DNA from 3 places in the Exiguobacterium sp. s183 genome. Region 2 is predicted to be linked to each of the others. Evidence: riboswitches for the same ligand, from Rfam matches in the RefSeq annotation. Region 2 holds a riboswitch; each other region holds the start of a gene.
The links. A riboswitch is a leader RNA that binds a small molecule or an ion and turns the genes downstream of it on or off. The one in region 2 is predicted to bind thiamine pyrophosphate.

Region 1 (7,644 bases), on a different contig from region 2:
TGAGGTGCCGAGCGTCGATGCAGACAAAGACGAGGATGAAGTCGGATTGACTCAACTCGACTCGATTTATCGGGCTGAATGGCAGGCGAACGCTTATCCGCGTTCAGAGGCAGAACGAAGAGCGTTGGAAGAATGATTATACTTTCTTCGAAAACACGTCCGTGTGGCGTGTTTTTTTGTTGACAAAAAGATGTTACCATTCCATTATATAAAAAGTAATCATTACGATTTAAATGGAGGATAAATCATGAAAAGAATTCCAATTACATTACTCTCGGGGTATCTTGGTAGCGGCAAGACGACGCTGCTTAACCACATCTTACATAACCGAGATCAAAAGAAATATGCCGTCATCGTGAACGATATGGGTGAACTGAATATCGATGAGAAGTTGATCGAGCAGGGAGGATTCTCCCGGACCGATGAAAAATTAGTCGAACTTTCGAACGGATGTATCTGTTGCACGCTTCGCGAAGATTTGTTGACAGCCGTCTATGATTTAACGAAAGATCGCGACCTCGATGGCATCATCATCGAGTCTTCTGGTATCTCTGAACCGATTCCCGTTGCACAGACGTTCACGTATGCTGACGACGCGCTCGGAATCGATTTGACGAAACGTGTCTATATCGATGCGATGGTCACCGTCGTTGATGCGTACCGCTTCTTCAAAGATTTCAATTCCGGTGAATCGCTTATGGAACGTCAACAAGCCGTCGATACAGGTGACGTACGTGAAGTCGTCGACCTTCTCGTCGACCAAGTCGAGTTTGCGGACATCATCGTATTGAACAAGGCGGACAGGGTATCTGAAGAAGAACTGCAGGAAATGAAGGGATTACTGAAAACGCTCAATCCGAGTGCTAAGTTGTTGACGTCGACCTACTCGAATGTGGTGTTAGACGACCTGCTTGACGTCCGGTTGTTCGATTTTGACCAAGCGATGCGCGCTGCAGGTTGGATTCAAGAACTCGAGTCGGAAGAACATACGCCGGAAACAGAAGAGTATGGCATCAGTTCGTTCGTTTACCGTCGGCGTCGACCATTCCATCCTGAGCGTTTGATGAATTGGATGGAACATTACCCTGAAGAAATCGTTCGTGCCAAAGGTTTCTTGTGGATTGCGACACGAAACGACCTTGCTTGTCTGTTTTCACAAGCTGGATATGCATCAACGCTCGAACATGCGGGGCGCTGGTTAGCGACACTTCCGCAGAGCGAACGAGAGGCTATGTTTGCAACAGAACCTGAACTGCGCGAAGACTACATCGAACCGTACGGAGACCGACAGAACGAGTTGGTCCTCATCGGTCAACGAATGGACCGGGAGACTGTCGAGCGTTCACTTGACGCATTTTTGTTGACGGATGAGGAGATGGAAACATCGTGGGATACGCTCCATGACCCGCTCCCTGGTACGGGTCAATACGTCACCTATTCAGATTGACCGTTTACAAAGCTTCGAAACATCGCTATACTGTGACTGCATAAGTAACCGCATATCAATGACTGCACTAGGGGTGCTTCGGCTGAGATGTGAGCATGGCTCCGATCCCTTATAACTCGATCCAGGTAATACTGGCGTGAGGAAGTGCGGCACTTTCTCTATGCAAGTTTGTATAGATTTTGTTGCTGCATTCTCATGAATGCGGCTTTTTTTATGCAAACACATTTAGAGGGGGAAAAAGAATGAATGAATCATGTGGTACGAGTCCGATTGTCGGGTTTCGATTCACACTAAGCCCGATGACAGACGATTTTGTCGGGACAATCAAAGGTGCACTAAAACGAACGGATCTGTCAGGTGTGTGGAGACATACGGATGACGTGTCGACGGTCATCCGTGGACGAGTCGAGCATGTGTTTGACGTCGCTCGAACGGTCTTGAGTCTTGCTTCCGAGGAAGGGAAGCACGTCTCGATGAGCGGAACATTCTCTGTCGGTTGTCCGGGAGATTCAACGGGAGATGAGGCTCTCGAGGCACCGAGCGAACCATCAAACGGTGCATCAAGAGACCAGTACGTGTCCTCGCAGTTCGCACTGTATCCGATGGGTGCTGACAATTACATGGAGCTTATCTATGAGGAAATCGAGCAAGCAAAACAGGCTGGTGTCTATAACGAGTCGATGCATTATGCATCAGGCGTCCATGGGAACTTAGATGACGTGTTCTCGTACTATGAGGCGGCTTTTAAGCGGGCGCGCGAAAAGAACCGACATGTTGTCATGACGGTGACGTTCAGCGTAAATAGTCCGTCACATGGAGGGCGACATGCTTAAATCGTGGAAATTGAAAGAAGTCGTCCTTGTCTCCGTATTATCTGTTGTCTTCGCGGTCGTCTATTTATTGTTCGTTCATATCGGTAACTTGTGGGCAGGGTTGATCGGACCCATCGCCTATGAATGGATCTTCGGTATCTGGTTCATCGTGTCAATCATCTCGGCGTACATCATCCGGAAGCCGGGTGCGGCCTTCATCTCGGAGGTGATGGCAGCGACGATTGAAATGTTGATTGGGAATGCAATCGGACCGCGCATCATCTTGGTCGGCATCGTCCAAGGTCTTGGGGCGGAAGCTGTCTTTGCGATGACAGGTTATCGTCGATATGAGCTTTGGGTTCTCATGCTAGCAGGATTTGGCTCGGCCGTCACGAGTTTCGTATACACTTACTTCATGAGCGGATTTGCGATGCTCGAACCAGAATATGTGGCGACGATGTTCGGGCTGAGAGCCGTCAGTGGGATGGTCATCGCTGGAATCGGTGGGAAGTTGCTCAGTGACCTATTGCTGAAGACAGGATCACTTCGCGGTTATGCGATTTCACGAAGTGGGAACGTCCATGGTTGAGACAGAGTCACTTCATTTTCGATTCCCAGAGAGTTCTGAGGCGATTCTTGAAGACGTGACCGTTTCAATCCGTCAAGGTCGTACGATTCTTAGTGGGGCGAGCGGGAGCGGGAAGTCGACACTTCTTGCGCTATTCAACCGTCTCTATCCGGAGAATTGTGACGGAATCCTTGATGGTAGACTCGAACTACTTGGACGATCATACGACGACTATGCACCTGGCGAGATCAATCAGCAGGTCGCAACGGTGTTTCAAGACCCGGATACGCAATTTGTCATGGAGCGGGTGGAAGAAGAACTGATTTTCACACTTGAGAACTTGTCGACACCTGTCTCAGACATCGAACAACGCGTGACGGAAATCCTCGAATCGTTACAGTTGAGTGATTATCGAAACCGCAAAATTGATTCGTTGTCAGGCGGACAGAAACAGCGGATCGCTGTCGCTTGCGCTTTAGTCGGAAGGCCTCAGTGGCTACTGCTCGATGAACCGTTGACGCATCTAGACCCAGTGACCGCGCAAGAATTTGTAAAATGGCTCGACAAAATGAAAGATCTGAATGTCATTGTCGTCGAGCATCGTCCTCATCTATGGGGAGATTACTTTGACTGGCATATTGAGTTAGAGCGAGGGTGTGTCGTTAGGAATGAATCATTCCGTCCGGTCGAGGATTTTGCATTTGTGAAGTCGAACGCGTCACTCTCAGCTATTCAACGCTACAAGGTTAATGAGGTCAGACGTGATTCGTTTCAGCTCAACGAGACGGTGCTCCACGTCCGAGCTGGAGAAGTGATTGCCGTTCTCGGACCGAATGGGAGCGGGAAGTCGACATTTTTAAGAAGCATAACCGAACACGATCATCGGGTCGGACTCGTGCCACAATCACCAGAACATCTATTTTTTATGAACTCCGTTGAGCGAGAGTTGCAGTTTGGTCACGAAACATCAATTGAGACCGTGTTATCTGACATGGAGCTTCATAATCAGAGATTCCTCCATCCGTTATCCCTTAGCCATGGTCAAAAACGGAGGCTCGCAGTTGGAATTCAGTCGCTATCAAATAAGCAATTGCTTGCATTCGATGAACCGACTGCAGGTCAGGACGAAGTGTCACTCCATGCACTCGAGGCGCTGATGAAGCGGCATGCGGAACAAGGGCAGACTATCCTGTTCGTAACCCATGACCTATCGTTCGCCAATATCGCCAATACGTTCTATTTGATGAAGGATGGGGAGCTTTCGGGACCGTTCGGGGATGAACTATGGCAGAACACAGAGATGCTCCTTGATTATCGATTGCAAGGGAGGGGAGAACGATGTCACTCCATGACATGAATCCGACGGTTAAGTTTGTGACATTGACGCTCATCATGTTCGGTCTGGCACTGTTTTACAACCCATGGACCCCGCTTGTCATCATTGTCGGTACGCTACTGATTCAGCTGGTGGCGACAGACGTATCGTGGAAAAGATGGGGGCTGTTCTTAATCCCATTTCTCATCACGGCGCTCGGTACGTTTTGGACGACGCTCGTGTTTGGGAAAAATCTTGTGGGAGAGACATGGATGACCATACTCGGTCAGGACATCACAGTTGAAGAGAGACGTGTTGCCGTTGCCCTTAGTCTTCGCGTCCTGGCGTTCACGGTCCTCTCCCTTCTTTTCATGATGACAACGGATTCAAAGCGATTCGTTATGAGTTTGATGCAACAGGCGAAGTTATCGCCAACAATCGCCTATAGTGCCATTGTCGGGTTCCGTTTCATCCCTTTGTTGCAGCGTGAGCTACAGCAACTCCACTATGCACATCAGTTACGAGGAATTTCGCTCAACACGAAATGGGAACGCCTTCGGCACGTTCCGAAATTACTGTTGCCACTCCTTGCAGGTTCGATCCGACGGGCAGAACGCATCGCCTTTTCGATGGAAGCGAGAGGGTTCACGAGTGGAAAACGAACGATTTATGACAAGGTTGAGGTCAAATCAAGTGATTTTGTTTGGTCAGGTGTATTATTCGCGTTATTTGGAATCGCCATCTGGGCGGGCATATAAAAAGGAAGGTGACTCACATGGAGTCATCTTCCTTCTTCGTTTCCTTCACAATCCGAAACTTTGGTTTTACCGATTCATTGTTGAACGCCTCGAGTACCGTGTTCTCGTTGGCCATACGAATCTGTTGCGGTTCACCTTTAGCGGTCGTACCGATACAGTACATATTCGACTCGTAATCGGCAAAGAGCGATTTATAGGATGTCGCATGGTGCATCAATCGACCAGGCGAGCCCCAACCGACGATGATCATCCCGCCGCTCGCCTCCACCTCTTGTAACGTCTCTTCGACATAGTGATAATTCGTCTCGTCGAGCTGTGATTCCACATAGGGAAGATTATCATTGATGGCAAGTGTTGGCACGAGACTGATGACACGCATCTCCCGAATCGGTTGCGACAAATGATTTTGCATCAACATATAAGCACGTTGCGTTGTCGTACCTGATAAAAAGGCATCGCTCATGCGCGGTGAATAGATGATGACGGCACAAATCACTCCATCCTCGACATCCGTAAACTCATACGTTCGCAAATAACGTTTCGTTTTGTCTTCGTTGAAAATCGATTTTACGCGGATGGTTACTTCTTCTATATGCGTATTCATTTCCATTCCTCACTTTTTCATGTAAGCATCAGCCGAGTGTCTTAAACCACTCGACGTATCGAATCGTATAATAGGCGACATGTTGGCTGAAGGTGTCCCGTTCATCCGGGATGACCGTCACACTTGATTCATAATTCTCATAGTATGTCATGACATCAGTGACATACTGCTCACTTCGATTGTACTCGAAGATGGCGTTCCGTATCGATGTGACTGAATCCGTCTTTTTCCCGCCGTGTTCACTTAAATAATACGCCGCCGTATGGGCAGAATCAACAAGACTATGCGGGTCTGCCTTGCCATCGCCATTTCCGTCACGCCCGAGACCTCCGTATTGATCGATTAAAGCCAGATCTGTCAGATCGACTTCGTCTTCTGGAACATCGCCTTTTTGATCATCCGTATCATATTCCCAACCTAGCCAAGTGCGAGGCATAAATTGAAATGGTCCGATTGCGCCAACAGAGGAGCGCATCGAAGAACTGTGTGAGAAGATCGTCTCGACGCGATGTACAGCAGCAAGCAGACGCCAATCCACGTCATATGCCTCCGCGGCGTCCTGATACACAGAGAGATTAGCGTTCGGTACACCGTGCTCGCCATAATAGGTTCGATACAATCCATTGTTTACTTTATCATGTTGACCGAGCCAGCCAATTGCCCCGAGCAAAAGCACGAGTACAATGATGAAACCGGTCAGTCGCAGCATCATACGTTTCAAGATACCGCCTCCTAGCTTTTAGACAATACCCGAATAGTGTAGCATATAGCTAAGAGGAAGGACAGGAGTGGATATGGATGCTCGAACGATTGATTTTTACAGCCGTTATTGGGTATATGTTGGTCGTCCAAATCTTTAACGCAAAACTGATTCGTCCATTGATTGAGACGAAAGGACGGACGTGGGTATACGACCAAACCGTTAAATCAGCATGGGGACTGACCTTATTGATTGTAGCTCTCATTTTTTTATTTCAAGTACCGCCATCGAAAATAGGTTTGACATTTTCGCCAGAACCAGGCAACGAACAGGCGTGGCAAGTCTTTTTCCTATCATGTATTCTCGTCACAGTGACACTCGTTTTTTATTTGTTAGTCAAGACCTCATCCCGACTACGAGGTGTCCTACGTCCTTACTATGAGCTTGATTTAGAAAAGCTTCTCCTGCCTAGAACGAAGAAAGAGGAACAGGAGTGGAGTGCCGTCTCGGTCACAGCAGGTGTGACTGAAGAGTTCATCTTTAGAGGCGTTCTACTTTATACGATCACACTCTATATCGATGGGTCGAACATCACTCTTGCACTTATTGGTGGAGCACTCTTTGGCATCGCGCATGCCTATCAAGGCGTCAAAGGAATCTTGACGACGGGCATTGTCGGTTTCGGTCTCGGTCTACTATATTTAGGTATGGGTGTCTTATGGCCGGTCATGGTCTTGCATGTACTGCTTGACTTGATTGCTGGACCAATCCATGTCGGTGCAAAAAGCGATTGACTGCGTCTTCATATGCAGGGGCGTCCTTGATCATACAATCTGTGTGTTCTGCTCCGTCAATCAAGAGCAAATCGTTTTGGCGGTTCAACGCGTTCATCTCGACTGACATCCACGTCGGGACAAAATCATCTTTTGAGCCGTGTACGAATAAGATTGGGGTCGTCGTTTCAGTGACGGCCTTTTTTGGTTGTACTTGCTTCATGGTGAACCCGGCACGAGACCATAAGAAATAATTGATTCCGGGAAGGAAGAACTCTGCCGGTATCCGATGCAATTCTTTCAATTGGTATCGCATCAATTGCCCCATATCGTCAAACGGACATTCTGCGATGACAAAATCGACGTCTGTGAGCGGAGTCGTTTGAAGGACCGTCGCTGCACCCATCGAGACTCCGTGAAGACCGATTTGTTCGACCGTTTCATTCGTTTTCAACCATTCGACCCAATCAATCATATCAATTTTTTCATGATATCCATAAGAGGCATAAACGCCTTCGGATTCCCCATGTGACCTTAAGTCGACAGCAAGCATGTTATATCCGAGACGATGGAACATGGCGAGATGAGGCGCCATGAAGCTATGTGAAGCGGTATAACCATGTACAAACACAATCCATTTCGTCGAGGCGTCATTCCGATAAATTCG
Region 2 (7,644 bases):
CATCGGCAGCTCGCTCCATCCGCATCGTCACTTCTTGTAAGAACGTTGGTAAATCCTCATGGAACGTAGCCGTACAAAAGTTGAAGACATCCTCGTCTAACATGACGGTGAACGATGGGTGGACCACCTCATGTTCGACGACCGCTTCTCCACGGATCCGATAGCGCAATTCCGGAATCGTGTTCGCCGCTTTCACTGCACCGTATAAAAAGAGTTTGAAGAACGATTGATTGCTCGCTTTCGAATATGTATAGAGATTTGTCACATCCACGTTCGCCGTCACGTTAAAATGCGGCGCGTCAAACGATTTGAAAAACTCAAAATGCTTACGTCGTGCCCACGTCTCGATTTCAATTTGTTTCATAAAAACTCCCCCTTCTACGCTCTTACTGTAGCAGAGAGAGTGAATCCACTCATAGCTTTTGTTTTAACTGTTCGTAATGTCCTTTTGCCAAATCAAAGTAGACGAAGTCTCCACGTTCGATCCGTTCGAGCGTCGCTTCAAACTCACGCCATCCCCGCTCGACTTGTTCAGGTGTCAATTCGCCACTCTCGGTCGCCGCTTCGAACTCATCCTCATCCTTTTTGACGATGTCCCCATTCGGAAACACAAGAATATCGAGCAATAAGTCGTCCATATACGGAATGCCATCCTCTTCGCCGATCCGGTCGACGAGGTCGATATACCACTGCACGATTTCACCTTCCGGATTGATCATCGCCGTCACACCGAATGGTTCATTGTCCGGGAAATATTGGAGCCAACTAAAACCGGCATCCGCCACAATAAATTCTTCCCCTCTGTGTTTTTTATATAGTGGCGCTCGAACCTCATCGATTTGGAATAAGGCAACCACCCCGGAAAACTGTTCCGTCTGAACGCGTTCTTGCGCATAACGGTTCTTTAAAATTCGCTCCCAGTCTCGTCGATTCGCATACTTCCGTTTTGCCATATGGATCTCTCCCTTTCGGTCATCTCTGTATGATACAGTTCGCCAGAAGAAGGAAAGTTCCTTGTTAGTCGTACAGGTTATGCTGATTGAACCAGACGAGATGGCTTTGCTTCAGCCGTTTCCGCTCGACCATGCGGACGAATGCGTCTGTCGAGATGAAGCGGTTCCCGGGATGGAGGTCGGCCAGCATCATGAGGATGAGGCGTGAACCTCGTTCTCCCTCTTGAAGAGAGATATGCTCCATCTTCCCTTCCCCGTTGAAGCGGTTGATGAACAGTTCGACTTTACACTCTTCTTTTAAGAGTCGGGTCGTCACATACGCGACTTGGCTGATAATCGACTCGAAGTCATGATGGAGCGTGTAGCCAGACGGACCACTCAAATCGACTGCGAACGTGAACGTATCGAGTGATGTCTTTTGAAAGACTTTCGACTGAACACGCCCGAGCTTCGCCGTGGCGACCCAGTCAATCTCCTTGACCGGTTCTCCTTCATAAGGCTTTGAACCTAGAATCTGTAATGGATTCCGTAGAGGCGATGCGGTCAAAGGACGGTCACCGAGTGCCAATCGTTTCGTGCCGACCGGAGGATGTAACGTGAGGGACGGCAGCACCGTCCACCGTTTCTCGATGGGACACTCAAGAAGATACGTCCCGAGATGAAGCGGGAGCGTCACAGCGAGTACACACTCTTCGATATAAGCCGGTCCCCGAAATTCGGCCTGGACACGAAGCACATGGCGGGCCTGATCCGTCCGTAACGTCATATCTAAACTATTTGGGGAGCGATCGTGGTCTGGAAAGCTAAGCGTTGTACTAGATTTCATGCGAACGCGAACGGGAAGCCCGAGTCGTTCGACGGTTTCACTTCCGTCTAGCATCACCTGCACTTCCGTCTCATCCCCAACAAAGAGAAGAGATTCGTGTGTATGTATATGAAGACGAAGGGCTCGCTCTAACTGTTTCCGCGTCCGTTCGAAGAACCAGACGATGCCCGCAAGTAAACAAAGCGCATACCCGACAATCTCCATGTACGGGACAAATACGAGAATCACTCCGGCGAATCCGTAGACCGGGATCCATTGTTTCTGTAGGGCGTTATGTGTCGAGAACGTCATCATCAACCCTCGACCGGAACAGAAACGGTGTCTAAGATGTAACGGATGATGTCCTGTTTCGTCGATTTGATGCCTCCTTCAAGCGTCAACGTCAGGCGATGTGCCAATACATAAGGTGCCACGGCTTTCACATCTTCCGGAATGACATACAATCGATCGTTCAGATAGGCATAACTTTGAGACGCTCGCATGAGCGCGATGGCTCCTCGTGGACTGACACCAACCTCGACAGATTGGTGTTCTCGTGTCGCATGGACGAGCCCGAGTAAATAATCGAGGACGTCATCTTGAATCGATACTTGCTTCACTTCTTCTTGTGCGCGGCGTAACTCGTCTAACGTCGCGACCGCCTCCACGATTTTCCGTGTTTGACGCATGACTTGTAAGAGGAGCTCCCGCTCTTCCGCGACATCAGGGTAACCGACCGGAATCGAAATGAGGAAGCGGTCGAGCTGTGCATCCGGTAACGAAAACGTCCCGGCCGATTCGATCGGGTTTTGCGTCGCAATGACGAAGAATGGTTTTGGCATCGGATACGTCTCTCCCCCGATGGAGACTTGCCGTTCTTCCATCGCCTCGAGCAAGGCGGACTGCGTTCGTGGAACCGCTCGGTTGATTTCATCGATCAAGACGATATTCGCAAAGATTGGTCCTTGTCGATGCTCGAACGTCTGGGTCTGCATGTTGAAATAATCTGCGCCAATCACGTCAGACGGTAACAAATCGGCCGTGAACTGAATCCGGGAAAACGCGCCGTCAAAGCTAGTTGCAATCGTCTTGGCCAGTAACGTTTTCCCCGTTCCTGGCACATCTTCTAACAAAATGTGTCCTTCCGCGAGTAACGCCGTACAACAGAGGCGTACGACATCCTCTTTTCCTAAATACACCTCGTTCAACTGTTTGATGACCTGCTCCATGCCCATATGACGACCTCCATTTTTTGTCTTACTCAAACTTTACCTTTTTATGGTAAGATAAACAACAAATAGTCTGAACATTCAAAAAGGAGGTATCCTCTTGCGCTGGACGAACAAGTTTCTTCTCCTGATTGCCACCACACTCCTTGGTACGTTCACGATGATAGTGGTTGCAACGAGTGTATTCGAGTGGCTCTATAATCCGGAAACGATCCCCGTCGAGGAAAATAACAGTCCTCCGACTGATCTCTTATCGGATGAAGATGATGGAATTTTAATTGGTGAATCCAAAGCAGATTACCCATTTAAATTGGACCCCCAAAAAGGAAAGCATAACTTTTTTGAGAGAATCACGGAATCTGGAGAATCTACACGACGAAATCTCGGGTTATTCGGCGCTTTGCTTGCGCTCGGTTGCCTGTCCTTTTATATCTATCGAAAACGGAAGCAACGTTTGGCGCGCGCACGAGATCATGCTGATTCAAACGCAGACCCGCTTGTCGAATCGCTACAACGCGAAAACGCTTCGTCCGTTTCGACGCTCACAGCGTTCACGAACGTCCCGATTCGTGATGCACTGATCACATTCAACCAATCTCTCGTACCAGCCAAGCGATTGCGTGCTCATGAGACACTGCAAGAGTGGTTCCAACGCATCGATTTACCGATGAACCCGTCCGTTTATCATGCGGTTCGCTACGGCACCTCATCAGGTGTGACGATTTCTGAAGAAGATACGCTTCACTTTAAGAGCACACTCGATCACTATACGACCCATCCTCACCCCGAGTGAGAATGTGCACAGGTTCTACTTTTCATTCATGAATGATAAAATGGTGGAAAATGTCAGTTAAGGGGATGAAATCATGAGACGATGGGTGATGTTCGGATTAGGTGCACTTTTACTGACGGGTTGTACGGATACAGATACGGTGGCAGACAATCCGATCCCAATCGAATCAACCGATGAACCCATCACCGAATGGACACGTGAAGACTTTAAAGACGTTTATGACCAATATGAACAAACACAACCACTCCTCGCTGCGCTCGAGCAACAAGGCATCAAACCGTTCCGCGAGACGTTTGAACGCGTCATCATTGCCGGAAACGGGCTTGAGCACACATATGCAGATATTTATCCGTTCAAACTCGATGATGGGACGTATGCCACGGTATTCGACAGTCAGGACGGAACGGTAATCAATGGATCTGAGTCGGTCGCACCACTCTTTTGGCAAGAGGAGTCTTTCCTTCAATACGTCGAAGAGATTGAAAATCGAAAATTCGGAACAAGTGCCCCTCCTACCGACGTCGTCCTAACGCAGGATGAATTTCAATCCGTCTATGACCGTCACGCGTACACGTCAGCCCTCCTCGTCGAACTCGATGAAGCGGGTGTCGAACTTTCAAGAGAACCAATCGACGATGTGATTATCGCCGGGAATGGCGTGACCGAAGTCACTGCCGACTTGTTCGTGTTCGATGTCGAAGGTGGATATGCCATCGTATACGATCAAGATGGAGAAATTTTAAAAGGTCCCGAATCCATCTCACCGCTCTTTTGGAACGAGAAGGACTATGAGGACCTGTTAGCCAAGTATGAAGGATAATTTCATGAACCCTCCCGATTTCAGATAGCTATGTTATACTCAAACCAATAAACGACCACTAGGGGAGCCCTCGGGCTGAGACGGCATTTGCCGGACCCTTTGAACCTGATCTGGCTCATACCAGCGTAGGGAAGTGGCTTGGGATACGTCTCTGTATGTCCACGCCATTTTTCCGTCTGGAAACGTGGCGTTTTTATTTTTGAAAGGAGACTATTCATGCGTATTCAACAACTCACTTGGATGGCGATGCTCGTCGCCATCGCCGTCGTTGGCTCAATGTTCATCTCGATTCCCACAGGTGTCGCCCGCGCTTATCCGATTCAGCATATGGTGAACGTGATTGCCGCAGTCACCGTCGGCCCAATCGGAGCCGTTCTCGTCGCATTCGTGACCGGACTCATTCGCGTCATGACCGGCACAGGGTCACTTCTCGCGTTCCCCGGTGGCATGATTGGTGCATTTCTTGCTGGTATGTTCTTCGTTCGCACGAATCGCGTCTATGCTGCCGCTCTCGGAGAAATCATCGGAACTGGTGTCATCGCCTCGTTGATTGCCGTCCCGTATGCGAAACTGTTGATGGGTTCGACGTTCGGTGCCTTCTTCTTCGTCCCAGCGTTCCTTGCCTCTAGTTTGACGGGTGCGCTTCTCGGTTGGCTCGTCTTATCACGCGTCAAACAGTTGCGACCGAGCATACTCAAATAACGTATTTTGATTTAGGAATCCGACCGACTCATGACGGTCGGTTTTTTGTGTGATAGACCCAGATTGCTTCGCCGTTCGATTCATCGATTAAGCCGCTGTCGACAAAGCCGTTCTTTGCATAAAATCGTTTCGCGACTTCATTCTCTTGATGGAGGCTCAGGATGATATCATCCACATCGTACTCTGTCTGGATAAATGCCACTGCGATGCGTAGACACTTCGTCCCGACGCCTTTCCCCTGTTTGTGTTGATCCATCATGAAACGATCGAGCCACACATACCGTTCTGTCTGGTTTTCTGCTCCGACCATCATGAAGCCCACCGGTTGCGCACCGTCATAAAATGCATAGCTTTTCCAATTATATTTCGTATCCTCGACCATCTCTTGAAGCGACTCGGCATTCGTCTCGATGAATCGGGACTGTTTCTCGTCCACTGTCAGAGCAATGATTGCCTCTCGATTGAGTGCATCAATCGGTTGAATCGTGATTTCATTTCCTTTCATGCTTTCACCTCATTGATTTTCTCTCTCTTTCATACGCTTTCTCCCGTAAAAAGTTTCTTCCCCCGTATCTTCGAGATCATGCATTCGCTACACTAATAAGAGAAAAGGAGGTTATCACATGTTCCGAATCGGAAGTATCTTCATTCCCGTATCAGATGTAGAACAGTCCCTACACTGGTATACAACTTATTTTAATGCCAAAGAAATTGGTCGCTGGGAAGGAGGCATCGGTTTGTGTCTACCAGACGGTTCGACTCAGCTCGGATTGATCCAAACCTCGTCACCGCAACCCACAACGTTCAAAGATGCGTCAGGACAAGCCCATGTCTATTTCAACGTCATTTGTGAAGACATCCAGTTCGCGTATCAATCGTTCGAACAAGCAGGGTTGATTGCGACACCGCTTCACGATTTCGGAGGCATGTCTTGCTTTGACGTAGTGGACCCGGATGGACATACGATCAGTCTTATCTCGGAAGATGTGACTTCCCCGTTCCATCGCGATCGCGTGAACAACCTACAAACGAAAGGAAAGTCTTAATGAAACAAATTCACCATATCTGTATCCAAACACCAGATTATGCCGCATCGAAGTCATTTTACGAAGCACTCGGTTTTGAACTCGTCCAAGAATCGCCAAACTTCCATACGCGTGACTTCAATAGTTGGCTCAAGCTCGGGGATTTTTATATCGAGCTCCAGACTGCTAAAACGGATGAAACGTTACAAGACTACTCGAAACATACGGCCGGTCCCGTTCATTTCGCCCTCTATGTGGATGATCTCGAAGCGGAAGTCGCACGACTCGAACAGCTAGGCGTCACGTTCTTGCCGAAGCACGGTGGCAACATCTATTTCGTCGTCGACGGTCATTTAAGTAAATTGAAAGCACCGGAAGGAACCATCATCGAACTGCGTGATACGTTTCTGATTAACTGAGGCCCTGTGCCTCTTTTTTGTTGGACACATCTTCACGTTTCCCTCACTCGTCTCATCGGGAATGGGTATGAAAAGGATGTGTTGTTCATGATCAAATATCTCGATTATTGGAGCTACTTGTCACTCTCTCTGGCAAAGCTCTTCTTTTTTAGCTGGTTGACCGCGACGGCGTTCGACTTCTCGTTTTTCCTCATCAATTTGGCGACGATTCTGCTCCTGACGAGCTGGGCACTTGCCGTGTCTTACCCGATTCGCCGATGGATTTTATACGTTTCTCTGTTCCTGCATAGTACCCTACTCGTCTCGGACGTCTGGTACTATCGCTATTTTGAAGACTTATTATCTGTCGCCTTACTGTCTGATATCGGACAGATGGGAGATGTCGGGGGTGGCTTCTTGACGCTCATCCGCCCGATTGATGCGTTCTTCTTCATCGACCTCATTATTTACGGTTTAATTTTACGTTACATCAAACGGCATCCTGTCCGTGAAGCGAAGCGGAACGGAAGACGATTGGCGCTCGCCGGCTTCACTCTCGGATTTCTTCTCTTCACGATTCCGCTCACCCTCAGTTATCAGCGCGGGGAAAAATGGATTGCAGACGACCCAATCTCGAATATGCGTGAATATTATCATCTCGGTTTTTGGGGCTATCACGCGATGGATGTCGCCCGAGGCGTCGAACGTGCCATGGGATGGAACGAAGCCCTGACAGACGAGGAGCGTTCTCAAATCAAAGCACTCTCTTATCAGGAATTAAGTGCCCCGAGTCCGGATACGAACGTCATCGTCCTACAACTCGAATCGTTCCAAACTTCCGTCATCGATCAACGCATCAATGGACAGGAATTGACACCGAACTTAAATCGATTGCGACGTGACATGCTCTATTTCCCGA
Region 3 (7,644 bases), on a different contig from region 2:
ATGCTTTCGCTTCTACGATGACACGTTTCATAAATTCAGTGAAATCACTTGTCGACTCTGACGCAAGAAGCGCTTCGTCGGCCGCTTCACGAGCAACCGTCAAAATCGTTCCTTCAACCGGTTTCATAACCGCCTTGTATGCCGTATCGACACCGCGCTTGAGCGCCTCTGCAAAATCAACCGTTGTCAGTTCCGCTTTGCCTTCAACCGCTTTACCGAATCCACGGAACAACTGACTTAAAATAACGCCTGAGTTTCCTCGTGCTCCCATAAGTAGTCCACGAGCAAACTTCGATGACACCTCTGCGATATCTGATGAGTTCATCGCTGCTACTTCTTTCGCACCCGACGTCATCGTCAAGTTCATGTTCGTTCCCGTATCTCCGTCTGGAACCGGGAAGACGTTAAGCGAATCCACATAATCTGCGTTTTGGCTCAAGTTGGCCGCTCCGTTCGCGATCATGTTTGAGAGCGCCAATCCATCTAAACGTTTTAAACCCACACCAAATCCTCCTCCGTTTTCGTCAGTCATTCGTCAGACGAACGCCTTGAACGAATATATTTACCGACGAAACGTTTAATCCTAAAGTTTCTCCAAGCGTATACTTCACTCGGCTCTGCACGTTGTATGCAACTTCAGATACTTTCGTTCCGTAGCTTACAATGATGTGCATGTCGATATGTACGTCTTCGTCTTCTTGACGTACGACGACACCACGTGCATAATTTTCACGTTTTAACAATTCAGCAATGCCGTCTTTCAATTGTGCTTGTGAAGCCATGCCGACCACACCGAAGCATTCCATCGCCGCACCACCTGCGAGTGTCGCGATGACGTCACTTGTGATGTCAATATTGCCATATGTTGTCTTCATTTCAATTGCCATATGGAGTAGCCTCCTTTATTCGGAATGATTCCTAATGTACATTCTACAATAAGTACCTAGTTATTAAAAGAACCTGCTCCAGAAACTCGGTCAATTAACGCGATAACCTCATTCATTATTCAAATCCTTGAGAGTAATGTCAAGTTTTTTTCTTGTCATGGTACGATTTTCTAGTTGCATCGGGAAAAAAGCCGTGCTAATATAAACGAGTGTCTATTAGGACGAACCCACATAAAAAAGGAGGGGAAACGCATGGCACGTAAATGCTACGTAACAGGTAAATCACCTAAATCAGGTAACAACCGTTCGCACGCACTCAACAAGACAAAACGTACTTGGGGTGTAAACGTACAAAAAGTTCGTATTCTCGTTGACGGTAAACCGAAACGCGTTTGGGTTTCAGCTCGCGCACTTAAATCAGGTCTCGTTGAACGCGTATAATACTTATACACGAACGAATAAATCCCAGCGGCATTCGCCGATGGGATTTTTTTTTGCTCATTTTTTGACGATCATGACGAGAACCATCCCTTGATGGACTGTCAATCGGGCAGACGCTTCGGTCCATTCGTTCGAAATGGTCAGCGCCTCCCCGCTCTTGACCTCATGATGGTCGAGTGGATATTTGACACCTTCAATCGAGATCGTGGCCGTCTTCCAAGGCATGAAGGAAAGATAGTGCCCGTCTCGCTTCATAATGACCTCGCTACCTGTTCTCACGAGATAAACCGTTTGACCTTCTCCGTGAAGAACCATCTCCGGATACGCTTCAAGTAAGCCGACGTTCGCAAACGTCATATCGATGCGTCCGCCTAAGCCACCATATACATCCATCCGTGTCGCCCCGCGTTCTCTCGCGAACGCTAGTGCAATCTCTAAGTCCGTCACGTCTTTCTCCGAAGGATAGCGTAGCGCCTCCTCAGGCGGTAGTCCTTTAAACGAATCAAAGTCCCCGACCACGACGTCTGGCATGATCTCTTCATCTAATAATCTTTGATATCCACCATCGACACCGATGACAAAATCGGCATCACGCGGTAAGCCCGAAATGGGTTCCGGACTCGCCGCGACGATCAAAATATTCATTGACGGAGATCCCGTGTCGCCACACGCGTGAAACGTGGTGCTGTCGTGAAGAGGAGCACTAACACGATGGCTGAGATGACAAAGGATGGTGCCATATACGTAGCATTGTAGCCGAGTGAATAGGCGACGACCGGACCTTCTGCATATTCAGCAAAGAAGACAATTCCCGAGATGACGTGCGCCGCGTATCGTAACATCGAACCAAGGAGCGCCCCGAGTACTAAATATGTGGCAAGCGTCTTCGTCGCCCCGTTGCTCGCAGCTTGCTTCACACGCCCCGCGAACACTCCGGCCATTCCGACGAGACCATAAGCGACCGTATAGTCGAGCAGGAATTGTACAGGCGTGAAAATATAGGCACCGAACAAGAGTTGAAGTGTCCCGACGAGGGCACCTGTTGCGAGACCACCTTTTAATCCGTGGCGGAATGCCATCACAAAGATCGGGAGCATCGCTAAACTGATGGATCCCCCTTGTGGCAAACGGTATGGAATGAGCAAATCAAAAATGAGCCCGAGCGCTGCAAACAATGAAATTTCAATGAGCGCTTGTAATTTGAAACGTGATTTCATCTTTCTTCCTCCTTTATTTGGTTGAACGACAAAAAGCAGCATGACGTAAACGCCATGCTGCTTGGATTCGCAACGTGCATTTTCGCCACATCCCTACGTCCGTGTGAACGGAACAGGTTCAAAGGGTTAGCGTATGCCTCTCAGCCACATGATGTGACACCCCTTGCGACTCTATCTTGTTGTTCTATCGTCGATTATACACGAGATGCGCCACGAATGCTATCGATGGCTACTTTATAATCAGGTTGATTATAGATGGCTGATCCCGCAACAAGGACATCAGCCCCTGCGTCGATGCAATGTTTTGCCGTCTCCGCGTTGACACCACCATCGATTTCAATCTCAAAATCAAGCTGACGGTCTTGGCGGAGCTGACTGAGTGCTGAAATTTTCGGTACGACCGATTCGATGAACGCTTGTCCCCCGAACCCTGGGTTGACGGTCATGAGCAATACCATGTCGACGTCCGCAAGCACGTGCTCAATCGTCGAGAGCGGTGTATGCGGGTTCAAGACGACTCCGCATTTTGCGCCAGCCGCTTTGATTTGTTGCAAGACGCGATGCAAATGGTTCGTCGCTTCCACGTGAACGGTCACGATGTCCGCTCCCGCTTTCACGAAGTCTTCGACATAGCGTTCCGGTTGGTCAATCATCAAATGCACATCGAGGACCATGTCTGATTTTTTACGCAAGCTTGCGAGGACCGGCAGACCAATCGAGATGTTCGGCACGAACTGTCCGTCCATGACGTCAAAATGGATATAGTCCGCTCCCGCTTCTTGGACAGCTTTCACTTCCGCCTCCAAATTGGCAAAGTCGGCCGCTAAAATAGATGGTGCAATTTTAATCATCTGTCAATACCTCCGTTTTCGATCGTTTAACTCTTCCATAAAGGTAACATAATTCTCGTATCGTGTTGAAGCGATTTCACCATTTTCAACGGCTTGTTTGATGGCACATCCCGGTTCATTCAGATGAGCACATCCACGGAACTTACAATCGTCATGGCGTTCCACGAAATCAGGGAAGCACCATCTGAGTTCATCTGCCTCAAGTTCTTGCGGAAACTCCAAGCTTGAAAATCCAGGTGTGTCGGCAACAAGACCATCCGCTAATTGAATCAACGTCACGTGACGCGTCGTATGCTTTCCTCGACCGAGTGATTTAGAGATTTCCCCTGTCGCCAACTCGAGCTCTGGCGCGACGGCGTTAAGTAACGAACTTTTTCCGACACCGGTCTGACCGGCGAAGACGCTCGTCTTCCCTTTGAAGAGACCGCGCACTTCATCCACTCCGTGAGCATGCTCCGTCGATGTCTCAATCACGTCATACCCGATGGCGCGATAACGTGCAATCGCTTCTTGTATCGGCTCGACTTCATGTTTATCGAGCAAGTCCATCTTCGTCAAGACGATGATTGGATGAATTTGCTTTGACTCGATGAGGACGAGGAAACGGTCGAGCAAATGATACGAAAACGCCGGTTCTTTTACTGAAAAGAGGAGGAACGCCTGATCGATATTGGCAATCGGCGGGCGAACGAGGTGGTTTTGACGCTCTTCCACCTCTAAAATATAGCCGGTCCCATCTTCTTGATCTTGAATCACCACATCATCGCCGACGACCGGTGAGATGTTGCGTTTTCGAAAGTTTCCTCTGGCCCGACAACGAATCTCTTGATTCGTCTCGGTCATCACATCGTAAAACCCGCCTTGAAGGCGAATGATTGTTCCTTTCATTATGACTACCTCCTTTAAAAAAGAGGTGACGACACCGTCACCTCTTTATTGTGCCTCTTCAGCTTGTGCATATGTGACTGAATCTGTTCGGACAATCTCACCATCGACTTCAATCGTCGCCGTCCCAACTTCGTCAGGGGCAATGACGAGCGTATACGAATACGTTGTCGTCTCTGTGATTTGATCACGAAGCACCTCAATCTCACCGCGTGCGTCAACCGTACGAATCACGACTTCGACCGTCTTCGGTTTCTTGTCTTTGTCCGGTTGCTCGACTTCCACGGTCACTTCACGTTCAATTGAAATATCAGTCGGTTCAACGCCTTCCGATACGATGACCGTGAGCTCCGTTCCCGGGTCGACTGCTGTCCCGGCTGTCGGAAGTTGACGGATGATTTGACCTTTTGGAACACTTGTCGAAAATTCATCCCGCTTCACGATTTTCAATTTGTTCTGTTCAGCATAAATGGATGCTTCGTCGAACGTATATCCAGCAAGGTTCGATAGTTCCACTTTGTTGCTTCCTGTCGACACGACGAGTGTGACCGTCACCTCTGAAGGAACGACCTCTTCACCTGGGTCGACCGATTGCGAAATCACGTCTCCACTATTCACCGTTTCGGAAGCTTCTGTTGTGATTTCAAGGTCGCTGAATGCCAAGTCTTTCAACATACGTTCGGCAGCAGTTTGCGAGAGACCTTCTACGTTCGGCATTTCGACTGTTTCTTTTCCAGCCGATACGACAATCGTCACGGTCGTTCCGCGTTTCGGCTTACGTCCTTCTTGCGGATTTTGCGAAATGACCTCACCCTCCGCAATATCATCGCTCGCCCGTTCTGTCACTTCGACGACAAACCCGGAAGCTTCAAGCTCTGTCGTCGCATCCCCGATACTCATACCGACGACATCCGGCACGACCGAACGAGACATCTCATCGGCGACCACGTAAGCGGCAATGCTTCCACCAATCAATAGAACGATGAGTAAGATCCAAATCCACCATTTTCGTTTCTTCTTTTTCACAGGCACCTCTTCCGGTTCCTGTTCTTTTGGTGGCGTGACCGGTGGTGGTGTCACGGGAACATCTTGTTTTTCTTCCGGCACGACCGGTGCCATGACGAGCGTCTGGTCGAACTCGTCTTGATTTGCCGAGAGTCGTCTCGGTTCATTGGCACGTTCACGACTCAACGCGGTCATGCAATCTTTTTTAAAGGCTGCGACCGATGCATGTCGGGCACCCGGTGATTTTGATAAGGCTTGCATGACACAGTTCTCAAGCGCTTGTGGGATATTTGGATTTAAGTCCATCGGTCGAATCGGGTCATCTTGCAAATGTTGAAGGGCGACCGCGACCGGCGTCTCGCCGATGAACGGTACACGACCCGTCAACAATTCATAAAGAACCGCACCGAGCGAGTAAATGTCCGATTTTTCATCCGCAAATTTCCCACGAGCTTGCTCGGGTGAGAAGTAATGGACAGAACCAAGAACAGACATCGTATGCGTCAACGTCGCATTCGACATCGCGACAGCAATCCCAAAATCGGTCACTTTCACGTTTCCATGCTGATCGATCATCATATTCTGCGGCTTGATATCCCGGTGAATGATTCGGTTCGCATGGGCGTGGTCAATCGCATCACAAATCTGCCCCATGATGCGCAACGCCTCATCGACAGATATGTATTCTTCCTGCAAATATTGTTTTAACGTCACGCCATCGACGTGCTCCATGACGATATAGTATAAATCATCTTCATCACCGACGTCGTAGATGGCGACGATATTCGGATGGTTCAGACTCGTAGCCGCGTGGGCTTCTCGCTCGAACCGACGTATAAATTGTTCGTTATGTGAGAATTCAGATCGCAACACCTTGATGGCGACGGTTCGGTTTAAAATCTCGTCATGAGCCCGGTAGACATTTGCCATGCCTCCGCTGCCGATTTGTTGTTCGATCCGATAACGATCGTTGATTCGTTCTCCGCTTCGCATCGGATTCATCCTCTCTTTCTATCTGTGAATTGAACGAGGGCGACCGTGATGTTGTCGCTCCCTCCCAATTGGTTGGCTTCCGCAATCAGTTGATCTGCCTTTTGATCAGCTGATACAGCTTGTTGTAAAACGTGTTGAATCGCCCCATCGGTCAGATGTGTCGTCAATCCATCCGTACAAATTAAAATCACATCAAACTCAGGGTCAGCGAGCACTTGTACGTCAGGCTCGACTTGTTCGCTTGAACCGATCGCTCGGGTGATGACATTTCGTTTCGGATGAACGCGCATCTCTTCTTCCGTCAATTCACCGAGCTGTTTGAGCACGTTGACGTAAGAATGGTCTTCTGTAAGACGCCTTAATTCGTTCGCTTGCAGGGCATAGACACGGCTATCGCCGATATGAACGATGACAACTGTCTCTCCGTTCCAACAAACGGCCGCCACAGTCGTTCCCATCATGACAAGGTTCGACTGTTTCGCAAACTGCAACACTTGTTCATTCGCCAAGTGAATGTGATGGCGGAACCATTGTTCGATGTCGACAGGGGTCGACGGGAGAGACGGGAAAGCCCGTCGAAACTCTTCAATCACGATTTGACTCGCGACCTCTCCCGCTGCATGTCCACCCATTCCGTCGGCAACGAGCGCAATTCCTGAGAAGGCATCGCCTAAGATTAAAACTGCATCTTCATTTTGTGTGCGTACTTGTCCACGATCTGTTCGAAATGCTAATTCCATCTTTCTGATTACCTCGTTTCTTGTTCGCGCTCCTTCGCTCGAAGTTGCCCACAAGCAGCATCGATATCCGAACCTTGTTCGCGACGAATCGTCACGTTCACGTTGCGATCTTTGAGCACTTTTTCGAAGGCAAAGATTTGAGCTCTCGGTGTGCGTACGTAGTCGCGTTCCAATACGTGGTTGACTGGGATCAAGTTGACGTGACATTTGATGCCTTTCAACAAGTCAGCCAATTCGTGGGCATGGTCTTCCGTATCGTTGACGCCACCAAACAATCCGTATTCGAACGTGATGCGACGACCGCTCTTCTCCGTATAGTAACGGACGGCATCCATCAACTTGTTCAAGTCAAACGCACGGTTGATTGGCATGAGACGTGTACGTAGTTCTGTCGAAGCCGCATGAAGAGAGATGGCGAAGTTGATGCGCATACCTTCATCGGCAAACTTATAAATTTTTGGAACGATTCCGCTCGTTGATACCGTGATGTGACGGGCACCGATATTAAGGCCGTTATCATGGTTGACCGTACGTAAGAAGCGCATCAACTCATCATAGTTATCAAACGGTTCACCAATTCCCATGACGACGATCGAGTCAACACGTTCGCCTGTCGCGTCTAGGG

Region 1: another riboswitch for thiamine pyrophosphate. It lies ahead of KNP62_RS02725 (Ykof family thiamine-binding protein); the one in region 2 lies ahead of thiW (energy coupling factor transporter S component ThiW).
Region 3: another riboswitch for thiamine pyrophosphate. It lies ahead of thiT (energy-coupled thiamine transporter ThiT); the one in region 2 lies ahead of thiW (energy coupling factor transporter S component ThiW).

Annotation. Positions count from the first base shown of each region.
Region 1 covers NZ_JACSKN010000001.1:521,232-528,875, forward strand. The annotation lists gene KNP62_RS02715 (hypothetical protein) at 1-136, shown strand, start outside; gene KNP62_RS02720 (GTP-binding protein) at 248-1,447, shown strand; TPP riboswitch at 1,507-1,607, shown strand; gene KNP62_RS02725 (Ykof family thiamine-binding protein) at 1,690-2,280, shown strand; gene KNP62_RS02730 (ECF transporter S component) at 2,273-2,848, shown strand; gene KNP62_RS02735 (ABC transporter ATP-binding protein) at 2,841-4,184, shown strand; gene KNP62_RS02740 (energy-coupling factor transporter transmembrane component T family protein) at 4,166-4,900, shown strand; gene KNP62_RS02745 (DUF1643 domain-containing protein) at 4,914-5,504, opposite strand; gene KNP62_RS02750 (lytic transglycosylase domain-containing protein) at 5,533-6,216, opposite strand; gene KNP62_RS02755 (CPBP family intramembrane glutamic endopeptidase) at 6,303-6,998, shown strand; gene KNP62_RS02760 (alpha/beta hydrolase) at 6,931-7,644, opposite strand, start outside.
Region 2 covers NZ_JACSKN010000002.1:527,875-535,518, forward strand. The annotation lists gene KNP62_RS08230 (tetratricopeptide repeat protein) at 1-364, opposite strand, end outside; gene KNP62_RS08235 (ribonuclease FAU-1 family protein) at 414-953, opposite strand; gene KNP62_RS08240 (DUF58 domain-containing protein) at 1,018-2,070, opposite strand; gene KNP62_RS08245 (AAA family ATPase) at 2,073-2,993, opposite strand; gene KNP62_RS08250 (hypothetical protein) at 3,088-3,780, shown strand; gene KNP62_RS08255 (hypothetical protein) at 3,854-4,600, shown strand; TPP riboswitch at 4,651-4,749, shown strand; gene thiW (energy coupling factor transporter S component ThiW) at 4,817-5,302, shown strand; gene KNP62_RS08265 (GNAT family N-acetyltransferase) at 5,331-5,807, opposite strand; gene KNP62_RS08270 (VOC family protein) at 5,926-6,348, shown strand; gene KNP62_RS08275 (VOC family protein) at 6,348-6,746, shown strand; gene KNP62_RS08280 (LTA synthase family protein) at 6,834-7,644, shown strand, end outside.
Region 3 covers NZ_JACSKN010000001.1:957,828-965,471, forward strand. The annotation lists gene KNP62_RS05115 (DAK2 domain-containing protein) at 1-502, opposite strand, end outside; gene KNP62_RS05120 (Asp23/Gls24 family envelope stress response protein) at 525-887, opposite strand; gene rpmB (50S ribosomal protein L28) at 1,140-1,328, shown strand; gene KNP62_RS05130 (thiamine diphosphokinase) at 1,386-1,973, opposite strand; gene thiT (energy-coupled thiamine transporter ThiT) at 1,970-2,545, opposite strand; TPP riboswitch at 2,619-2,719, opposite strand; gene rpe (ribulose-phosphate 3-epimerase) at 2,740-3,396, opposite strand; gene rsgA (ribosome small subunit-dependent GTPase A) at 3,400-4,287, opposite strand; gene pknB (Stk1 family PASTA domain-containing Ser/Thr kinase) at 4,330-6,279, opposite strand; gene KNP62_RS05155 (Stp1/IreP family PP2C-type Ser/Thr phosphatase) at 6,285-7,019, opposite strand; gene rlmN (dual-specificity RNA methyltransferase RlmN) at 7,028-7,644, opposite strand, start outside.